DNA from 3 places in the Niveispirillum fermenti genome. Region 3 is predicted to be linked to each of the others. Evidence: riboswitches for the same ligand, from Rfam matches in the RefSeq annotation. Region 3 holds a riboswitch; each other region holds the start of a gene.
What was found. Region 3 has a riboswitch for S-adenosylmethionine ahead of ABC728_RS03175 (threonine aldolase family protein). Riboswitches for the same ligand answer to the same signal wherever they lie in the genome.
Positions count from the first base shown of each region.

Region 1: linked by a shared signal. The riboswitch ahead of ABC728_RS22970 (hypothetical protein) and the one ahead of ABC728_RS03175 (threonine aldolase family protein) in region 3 are both predicted to bind S-adenosylmethionine.
Region 2: linked by a shared signal. The riboswitch ahead of metZ (O-succinylhomoserine sulfhydrylase) and the one ahead of ABC728_RS03175 (threonine aldolase family protein) in region 3 are both predicted to bind S-adenosylmethionine.

Region 1 is NZ_CP156681.1:2,538,809-2,542,211, forward strand. Features, by position in the region: gene ABC728_RS22955 (ABC transporter ATP-binding protein) at 1-280, shown strand, start outside; gene ABC728_RS22960 (hypothetical protein) at 307-654, shown strand; gene ABC728_RS22965 (helix-turn-helix domain-containing protein) at 651-1,274, shown strand; gene ABC728_RS22970 (hypothetical protein) at 1,309-1,584, opposite strand; SAM-I-IV-variant riboswitch at 1,659-1,768, opposite strand; gene ABC728_RS22975 (acyl-CoA synthetase) at 1,972-3,403, shown strand, end outside.
Region 2 is NZ_CP156681.1:354,252-357,654, forward strand. Features, by position in the region: gene ABC728_RS13095 (class I SAM-dependent methyltransferase) at 1-193, shown strand, start outside; gene metZ (O-succinylhomoserine sulfhydrylase) at 234-1,439, opposite strand; SAM riboswitch at 1,524-1,601, opposite strand; gene ABC728_RS13105 (glutathione S-transferase family protein) at 1,690-2,325, opposite strand; gene mtgA (monofunctional biosynthetic peptidoglycan transglycosylase) at 2,444-3,142, shown strand; gene ABC728_RS13115 (magnesium transporter CorA family protein) at 3,192-3,403, opposite strand, start outside.
Region 3 is NZ_CP156678.1:837,954-841,356, forward strand. Features, by position in the region: gene ABC728_RS03165 (dipeptide epimerase) at 1-908, opposite strand, end outside; gene ABC728_RS03170 (helix-turn-helix domain-containing protein) at 1,070-1,705, shown strand; SAM-I-IV-variant riboswitch at 1,806-1,912, shown strand; gene ABC728_RS03175 (threonine aldolase family protein) at 1,967-3,019, shown strand; gene ABC728_RS03180 (NAD(P)/FAD-dependent oxidoreductase) at 3,287-3,403, shown strand, end outside.

The DNA of each region.
Region 1 (3,403 bases), on a different replicon from region 3:
CGCCATTGCCCGTGCCATGCTGAAGAACGCCCCGATCCTGTTGCTGGATGAGGCGACATCGGCCCTGGACAGCGCGTCGGAACGGGCTGTGCAGGAGGCACTGCGTCGCTTGCAGGCCGGCCGGACGACGCTGGTCATCGCCCATCGGCTTTCCACCATCGCCGATGCGGACCGCATCTATGTCATGGACCAGGGCAAGGTGGTGGAACAAGGCACGCACGAGGAATTGCTGGTCAGGGCCGGTGCCTATGCGCGGTTCCAGGCCCTGCAGGGCGGTTAGGTGGAAGCCGCCCGCGAAGCACAGGCGTGCAAAACGGCCGGGGACCCGTCACGAGCCCCCGCTGCAAAGTCCGGTACGATCCGCAGAATGCCGTCTCCATCGCCCAGCCGGGCTACGGCCTGCTGAATGCCCGCACGGCGTTGCGTCTGCAGGATGGTGACCTGGAAATCGCGCTCTACGGCAAGAACCTGACGGACAGGCAATATATCCAGAGCGGCGTGTCCTTCCTGGACAGCTTTGGTTTCGCCCCGGCCGGGGACGCACTCCCCGGCCCGTTCTCCAGTGGTTTCAATGGGTTGGTTTTAGTGGACAATTTGTTGCTTATCAGGCATTCAGTTCGCGATAAGGGAATGCCAGGACGGAAATTGTCATGAGGGAGAAGAAGTCGTCCGCCCGGGGCGCCATGCCGGTGCCGGATGCCAATGTCATCGCCAGTTCCATTCGCACGACACGCCGCCGCAAGGGATTGACCCTGGCGGAACTGGCGGAGCGCACGGAACTGGACAAGGGGTATCTGTCGCGCGTGGAGCGGGGGCAGAAATCACCGTCCGTCGGCACGCTGCTGAAAATCGCGGAGGCGTTGAGCGTTCCCGTCGGGCACCTTTTCGGGGAAAATACCGACGCCGACTCCATCATCGTTATCCGCCGTGACGCGCATGTCGATATCAGCGATACATCCGACATGGGACCGGGTGCGGCCCTGCGCGCCGTGCTGCCGGCCGGGGATCATCGCCGCCTCAGCGTCTTCATGCTGGAACCCGGCGACGGCCGGCACACGCAGAATGCCGACCATCCCGGGGACGAATTTCTTTACGTGCTGGAAGGGTCGCTGGAAGTCGTCTTTCCCGACCGTATCGTATCGCTGGAAAAGGGCGATGCCGTGCATTTCGACGGGCATCTGCGCCACCAGTTGCGGCGGGTGGGCACCCGGAACTGTCTGGCCATGCTGATCGTTGCGCAGGACCTGCCGACCCGCGGCAACGAGGTGGACTGAAACGGCGACGGGCGGCGAAGGCAAATTGTTGTCTTCATGCGTGACTGCCTTCGGCTGGCATGCCTGCAAGGGCCATGTCCAGGCAGTTGCCTTCCAGCACACGCAACAAGGTGACCAGACCGCCCGTGCGTCCCGGCTGGCGTTCCACCCGGTAGACATGTGTCCACAAGCCGCGGCTGCGATGCAGTACGGTGAAAATGGCGCCATGCGCACCGTCAGGCGGGCTGGCGGGCACGATGAGGTCCCCCGGTGCTGCAATCAGATCACGCAGCCATTCGTCACCGGGGCTGAAACAGGCGTCATTTTCCATCGTCCACTCCACGATCAAAAAGCGGCCTGACCGGGGGCCGGCGGGCGGATCGACGGGGCATGACAGGAGGCACAGACCACCCGCTTTGTTGCCGGCTGACCGGCCGCATCGCCCCGTCGGGGGCCGCCACCTTGCCCGGGCAGGCAGGTTGGCGCCGGACGATGTCCGGCTCTGGATGCTGGAAGGAACCCTTCCTGCCCCGCTTTTAGAACAGGAGCCAGCAGGATGGCAAGTGCGCCCGCCGCAGGTGCCCCCCGCCCAGATGCCGGGGCAGGCAGTTCAGTCGATAAAAATTTTCCACATGGATCAAATAATACGATATACAGCTTCCCATCCGATGATGCCGCCGATCAACCAGGTGGCACGCAAGAATGGGAGGAACAGGGCATGGAACCTGTATCGCGGGAACCCGTCCCGATGGCGTTGGAACCGGCACAGGCCGAGTTGTTGCGGCCGGCCGGCATGTTCGATGCGGTCAGCCGGCGCCAGACGCTGGGCGACATGCTGGCACGCAGTGTCCGGCGCTTTCCGGACAAGCGCGCCATCGAATGCGGGGCACATCACTGGACCTATGCGCAGTTCGACAATGTGGTGGATGACCTGGCCTCCGGATTGTCAGCCGCCGGGGTCGTTCCGGGTGACCGGGTGGCGTTGATGTCGCGCAACAGCCATTGGTTCGCGGCCTTGCGCTTCGCCGTGGCGCGGGCCGGCGCCGTACTGGTGCCGGTCAACTTCATGCTGAACAGTGATGACGTCGCCTATATCCTGGATCATAGCCGCAGTTCGGTGCTGTTCACCGATGCCGGTTGTGCCGCCACGGCGCTGGCCGCGGCGGACAAGGTGGGGCTGGCCCTGCGCTATGGCATTCCCGGTGAGGGGGGCTTTGGCGACGTGGGGATGGAACCGATCGACGGAACCCGCGATTTTCGGGGCCTGTTGGGCACGGGCGCTCCCCGGCCGGACCCGGCCTGCATCGATGCGCGCTCCATCGTCCAGATCATCTATACCAGCGGCACCGAATCCCGGCCCAAGGGCGCGATGCTGAGCCATGAAGCCGTGATATGGCAGTATCAGAGCTGCGTCGCCGACTGCGGCTGGACCGCGGACGCCGTTGCCCTGCATGTGCTGCCCCTGTTCCATTGCGCACAGTTGGATGCCTTCCTGGGGCCGGCATTGCAGGTGGGCGCGCGCAACATCATCGCCGCGGCCCCCACGCCCGACATCGTGCTGCCGCTGATCGAAAAGCATGCCATCACTTCCTTCTTCGCGCCGCCGACGGTGTGGATAGCCCTTTTGCGGTCACCCTTGTTCGATCCGGCCCGCCTGACCAGCCTGACCCATGGCTATTACGGCGCCTCCATCATGCCGGTGGAGGTGCTGAAGGAACTGCGGCAACGCCTTCCCTGGGTGCGTCTGTGGAACTGCTATGGCCAGACGGAGATTGCGCCCGTGGCAGCCGTGCTGCAGCCGGAGGATCAGGAGCGCAAGGCCGGGGCGGCCGGGCGGCCCACGCTGCATGTGGAGACCCGCATCGTGGATGACGACATGAACGACCTGCCCGCGGGCCAGGTGGGAGAGATCGTCCACCGGTCGCCGCAACTGATGACCGCCTACTGGCGGGACCCGGCACGGACGGCGGAAGCCTTCGCCGGCGGCTGGTTCCACAGCGGCGACCTGGGCATGATGGATGCCGAGGGCTACATCACCGTCGTGGACCGCAAGAAGGACATGATCAAGACGGGTGGCGAGAATGTCGCCTCGCGGGAGGTGGAGGAAGCTATCTACATCCTGCCCGACGTGTCGGAGGTGGCTGTCGTCG
Region 2 (3,403 bases), on a different replicon from region 3:
GGCGCCGCAGACCTACCGGCTGCCCATCGCCTTTGAAAGCTGGATGGAAAGGATCGGCACACCCACCGCCCACCGCCCGGCCCTTGCCAGCCTTCAGGCCGGTGCCGCCCCGGAGGTGAAGGACCATTTCGCCATCCAGCCCGACGGCAGTTTCCGGCTGGACACCATGCTGATCCAGGCAAGGCGCGGCTGATCCGCCGGGGCCCGGTGAGTTCTGATCCCCGGGGCTGGTATTATACCAGCCCATCCAGCCCGCGCTTCAGGTCGGCGATCAGGTCGTCGGGGTCTTCCAGGCCCACCGACAGGCGGATGGTCCCGGGGCCGATGCCCAATGTCTCCTTCTCCTCCACCGTCAGGCGCTGATGGGTGGTGGTGGCGGGGTGGGTCGCCAGGCTTTTGCTGTCGCCCAGATTGTTGGAAATCTTGATGATCCGCAGCGCGTTCAGGGTGGCGAAGGCAGCCGCCTTGGCGTCGCCGCCGGCGGGCTTCAGGTGGAAGCAGATCAGGTTGCTGCCACCGGCCATCTGCCGCCGCAGCAATGCACGCTGCGGGTGGCTGTCCAGTCCGGCATAAAGCACGCGCGCCACGGCCGGGTGCCCTTCCAGGAACGTGGCAACCTTCAGGGCGGCGGCCTGCTGCGCCTTCACCCGCAGTTCCAGCGTCTCCAGCCCCTTCAGCAGGGTCCAGGCGTTGAACGGGCTCATGGCGGGGCCGGTATGGCGCAGATAGGGCGCCAGCAGCGCCGCCACCGTGTCGTCACACAGGATGGCGCCGCCCAGGCAGCGTCCCTGCCCATCGATATGCTTGGTGGCCGAATAGACGACGACATCGACCCCGAACCGGTTCGGCTTCTGCAGAACGGGCGTGGCGAACACATTGTCGACGACGACGCGGGCCCCGGCCTTATGCGCCAGCGGCACGACATGTTCCAGGTCCACCACGTCCAGGCAGGGGTTGCTGGGGGTTTCCAGGAACACAAGGTCGGTCGGCACCGACAGGGCTTTCTCCCATTCCTCCGGCTTCGTGCCGTCGATGATGACGCTTTCGATCCCGAACCGCCGGGCGATGTCGGACACGATGTAAAGACAGGAGCCGAACAGCGCGCGGCTGGCCACCAGCCGGTCACCGGCCTTCAGCAGGCCGATGACGGCGGCATGCACGGCCGCCATGCCGGACGCCGTGGCAAAGCAGCGGGGATACCCCTCATACTGCGCCAGCCTGTCCTCGAACATGGCGACCGTGGGGTTGCGGAAGCGGGAATAGACGAAGCGCGATCCGTCATTGGCAAAGGCCGCCTCGGCCGCCTCCGCACTGCCATAAACATAACCCGAAGTAAGGAAGATGGCCTCGCTCGTCTCCTCGAACTGGCTGCGGCGCGTGCCGCCATGCACCAGCAGGGTCGCGGGGTTCACATCATCGGGCAGATCACTCATCGCCATGTTCCTTCCAGACTTGCCTAAAGGCCGGCTTCCAGCGGCCCCGACCGTTCGATCGAGGCCCTGTTCCCGTCCGTATCCGGCATCTGGTTCATGGCATCGACCTTTTAGCAGTTTCTTTAACGTGGTCTGCAATCCGGTCACCAAATCACCACGTGGGCTTGGTTAAATCCCTCCCGCCCCTGCTTGTCAAGCCGTCCGGTTGCGGCCGGGCCGGCGCTGGCGCCAACCCTGTCATCCGCCCCGGTCGGGTTCAGTACCAGGGCTGGGCCAGCCCTTCCTGTTCGAACGCGCGGCGCACGGGCGGCAGGGCGGCGATGCGGGCGGCAAGCACGCCCAGGTTGGGCAGGCTGCGCGGCGGGCGGGCGAAATTGCGGCCCCAGCGGATCATCATCAGCAGCATTAAATCCACGATGGTCGGCCCCTCGCCCACCATCCATTCCCGACCGTCAAGGGCCTGCTCCAGCAGGTCGAACATCTCCCCCAGCCGGGTTTCGGCCGCCTGGCGGACGCTGCCGGCCAGGGCGGGGTCGGCCACCTGGCGCTCGGGATAATAGTAGGCCAGATATGTCGCCTGCACCGTATTGGTCAGATGGATCAGCCATTGATAGGCCAGGGCCCGGTCCCGCGTGCCCGGCGCCGGCATCAGCGCGGCTTCCGGGTGCCGGTCGGCCAGATGCAGCAGGATGGCCGCCGTCTCGAACAGGGGCTGGTCGTCATGGACCAGGGTCGGGATGCGGCCCGTGGGGTTCAGCCGGCGATAGGCTTCGTTGTGCTGTTCGCCCGCACCGGTATCGACGCGGATCAGTTCATAGGGAACGCCAATGGCCTCCAGCGCCATGTGCGGGGCCAGGTTGGCCATACCGGGATTCCAGTAAAGCTTGTACATCGTCACATCTTCCGGGTTGGAAAGGGGCGGACCGGTTTTTACCTTATGCTTGGCAGCCTTCAACGAATGAAGGCTGCGGTGGCGGTCGGCACCATGCGGGGAACGGGCATTGGCGGCAATGGCGAAGAGCGGGCGCGGCAGGATCGGCAGGGTCGCGCTCTGGCTGGGGGTGGTTCTGCTGGCGCTGGCCGGCTTCTGCGTGACCTGGGTGCTGGCCTATGCGGTCGTTCCCGTGCCGGGCACGCCGCTGATGGTCATCCGCGCCATCCAGGGCCAGGAATGGCACCATGAATGGCGCCCCGTGGAACGGATCAGCCCCCATCTGGTCCGTGCCGTCATCGCCGCGGAGGACAGCCGGTTCTGCGCCCATGGCGGCCTGGACATGGACGCCATCGAGCGGGCGCTGGAACGTAACCAGTCGGGCGGGCGCCTGCGTGGCGGCAGCACGATCAGCCAGCAGGTCGCCAAGAACGCCTTCCTGTGGCCCGACCGCTCCTGGCTGCGCAAGGGGGTGGAACTGGGCTTCACGCTGCTGGTGGAGACCTTCTGGTCCAAGCGGCGCATCCTGGAGGTCTATCTGAACATCGTGGAATGGGCGCCGGGCGTCTATGGCGCCGAGGCGGCGGCCCGTCACTGGTTCGGCAAGGGGGCCGATGCGCTGACGACGCGCGAGGCCGCCCTGCTGGCCGCCATCCTGCCCAGCCCGCGCCAGTGGAAGGCCGACCCGCCCGGACCCTATGTCGCGTCGCGGGCCGGCACGCTGATGCAGCGCATGGCGATCGTCCGTCGCGATGCGCTGGATGATTGCGTCCTCTGACAGGCGCAAGGACGGCGTTCTGAGTTGAGCGCGGGGGCGGGCGCCCAGCCTACAGCCAGCCGCGCTTGCGGAAATACCAGAGCGGCCCCACCGCCGACAGCACCATCAGCAGCAGCGCCAGCGGATAGCCGAGCGTCCAGTCCAGTTCGGGCATATGGTGAAAGTTCATGCCATAGATGCTGGCGACCAGCGTCGGCGGCAGAAAGGCCACGGACGCGACGGAGAAAATCTTGATGATGTTCGTCTGCTGGATATTGATCA
Region 3 (3,403 bases):
GGTGAATCGAGATCGACAATGTCGCAAAGCTGGCCCAGCACAAAGGCCGGTGCCATGGCCAGACTGCTGCCGACCATGTTGCCGACCATGACGCCAAGACCCAGGCGCCGCGCCTCTTCCGCCATCAGCAGCCCTTCGGTCAGGCCACCGCATTTGTCCAGCTTGATGGTCACGATATCGAAGCGGCCAACTGCGCCGGCAATGTCGCAAAGCGATATGATGCTCTCATCCCCTGCGATGGGGATAGGGGAACTGTACCCTTCCAGGTCGGCATCCCGGGTGCGGGCCAGCGGCTGTTCCAGCAGGGCGACACCGGCCCCCTGCAGGGCGGCAACCAACGGATCCAACTGGTCTATGCTGAAGCCCTGGTTGCCATCGACGCTGAGCCAGACATCGGGCCTGGCGGCGCGGATGGCCTGGACGCGCGCGATGTCCAATGGCAGATCACCGGTCAGCTTGATCTTGATGGCCCGGGCATCACCATAGTTGCGGGCCCCCTGCGCCATCACCTCCGGCGTGTCGGCGCCCAGCGTGAAGGTGGTGCGCAGCGGCCTGGGCGCGGTCTGCCCGGCCAATTGCCAGACCGGTCGGCCGCTGCGTGCCGCCTCCAGTTCCCAGAGCGCGCAATCCACGGCATTGCGCGCGCCGCCCGGCGGCAGGATCCGGCGCAGTTCCTCGCGCGTGGCGCCGGCCTCGATGGCGGGACGGGCAGCGGCCAACTGGCTTGTCATATGGGTAATGTCGTCACCCAGGAAGAACACGCCGCCTCCTTCTCCACGGCCTTGATATTCGCCGTCGTACAGGGTCACGACGATGACGTCGGAATGCTCGAACACATAGCCGGAGATGCGGAAAGGTTGGGCCAGACGCAACCGCTGGGTCGCGACCGTCATGCTCAGTCGTGCCATTACTCGATCACCATTGTTCGGGGCGCCGTTGCGGCGGACCTTTGGTTCCTGATTGCCCTTTCGGCGGGCTGGCAATAGAATTGCCTGGCGAAGTTGCCATTAATGTCCTGATTGGGACAATATGATCCTTATCGGAAAATTCGTCAATGGAGTAGCTGCACTTGTCCTCTGCTCTTCCCACCCTCGGTGCGCTGCTGCGCGGCCTTCGTTCCCGCAAAGGCTGGACTCTCAAGGAGATGAGCGAGAAAAGCGGAATTCCTGTCTCCACCCTGTCGAAGGTGGAGCATGACCGGCTGACCCTGACCTATGACAAGCTGCAGCAATTGAGCCGGCGGCTGGGCCTTCGCATGTCGGAACTGTTTGCCGAGCCGGTGGGCGACCCGTCACCCGCCGCGGTGACGGCGCGGCGCAGCTTCGGGGATCTGGAACGTGCCATCCGGGTCGAAACCGACAATTACGATTACTATTATCTCTGTACTGAGCTGCGCCGGAAGCGGATGATCCCGGTCCTGACCAAGATCAGGGCGAAGACATCGAAACAGTTCGGTCAGCTTGTCCACCATTCCGGGGAGGAGTTCATTTTCGTCCTGAAGGGGCGTGTGGTGGTGAATACGGAATTTTATGACCCTGTCATCCTGGATCAGGGCCAATCCATCTATATCGACAGCACCATGGGCCATGCCTATCTGGTGGCAGAAGGGTGCGAGGAGGCGGAAGTGCTGGGCATCATGTCCAGTGCGGATGAGGAACTGATGCAGTCGCTTCTCTCCCTGCATGATGACCGGCCGTCTATGTGAGGAATGATCCTGATCAGGACTCTTTATGTCCCGTTCAGGCGCATGCCAGCATGGAGAAATTCACAGCTTGCCAAATGCGGGGGGCCCGGCTAATCACCTGTCCATGCATCGAGAGTCGGGCCGACGCCCGACACCAACCTGCTCCCGGGCAAGGTGGTGCCTCCCACAAGGAGGGATGTGGCCGGACCGGCAAAAAACGGGAAGCCCACGCGCGTCGTCACGTCACTCGAAGGCAGTCACCAGCCGGAAGGGACGTCGGACATGCAGCAATTTCCCCAGCAATTCGCCAGCGACAATTATGCCGGCATCTGTCCACAGGCCTGGGCCGCGATGGAAGCGGCCAACCAGGGCCATGTGCCGGCCTATGGCGACGATGTATGGACCGACCGCGCAGCAGACGCTTTCCGCACGCTGTTCGGCATCGATTGCGAGGTGTTTTTCGCCTTCAACGGCACGGCGGCCAATTCCCTGGCGCTGGCCGCCCTCTGCCAATCCTATCATAGCGTCATCTGCTCCTCGTCGGCCCATGTGGAGACCGATGAATGCGGTGCGCCGGAATTCTTCTCCAACGGGTCCAAGCTGCTGGTGGCCTCCACGCCGGACGGCAAGCTGACACCCAATGCCGTGCGCACGCTGGCCACCGGCCGGTCGGACATCCATTTCCCCAAGCCGCGCGCCGTCACCATCACCCAGCCGACGGAAACGGGGCTGGTCTATTCCATCGCGGAGATCAAGGCCATTTCCCAGGTCTGCCGCGAACTGGGCCTGCGCCTGCACATGGATGGCGCACGCTTCGCCAATGCCTGTGCGGCACTGGATTGTTCGCCGGCCGATATCACCTGGAAGGCCGGGGTGGATGTGCTTTGCTTCGGCGGTACCAAGAACGGCATGGCTGTGGGCGAGGCGATCCTGTTCTTCAACCGCGATCTGGCGCTTGATTTCGAATGGCGCTGCAAGCAGGCGGGCCAGTTGGCGTCGAAGATGCGCTTCCTGGCCGCCCCGTGGATCGGCATGCTGGAAAGCGGCGCCTGGCTGGACAATGCCCGCCACGCCAATGAATGCGCCTCACGGCTGGCAACGGCGGTGGCCGGGCTGGAGGGGGTTAAGACAGCCTATCCGGTGCAGGCCAATGCCGTGTTCGTGACGGCGCCGGCCCCGGTGCTGGAGGGGTTGCGGCAGCGGGGGTGGCGTTTCTACACCTTCATCGGCGGTGCCGCCCGTTTCATGTTCGCATGGGATGCGGACCCGGCACGGGTGACGGCCCTGATCGGGGATCTGCGGGTCGTGGCGGAACGAGAAGCCTGTCTGCTGTAATGCCAGCTTGTGATGAGTGGAACGCATTACAAGCTGGCACGGCGTTGACTGCCACAGCACCGCTCCTGCGCTGTCGCCAAGCTGCCGGATGGCAGCGCCGGCGATGGAGGGCGGTGATCAAAACCAAAAGGTTTACCGGGGGGCCGTCGGCCGTGACGGCAAAACAGCAAGAGAATTCCACGCATTTATTACTATGCGAAAAATTAAGAAAAAACTTTGACTTATACGACACAATTTCTCACCATGACGGCAATGGGAGGTGATTTCATGCAGTCATTTGACATCGTGATCGTTGGCGCCGGGATCGCTGGTGCCTCCATTGCGTCGGCTCTGGTGGATGCCGGTGTCGAGGGCGCGCGTATTCTGCTGGCCGAGCGCGAGGAT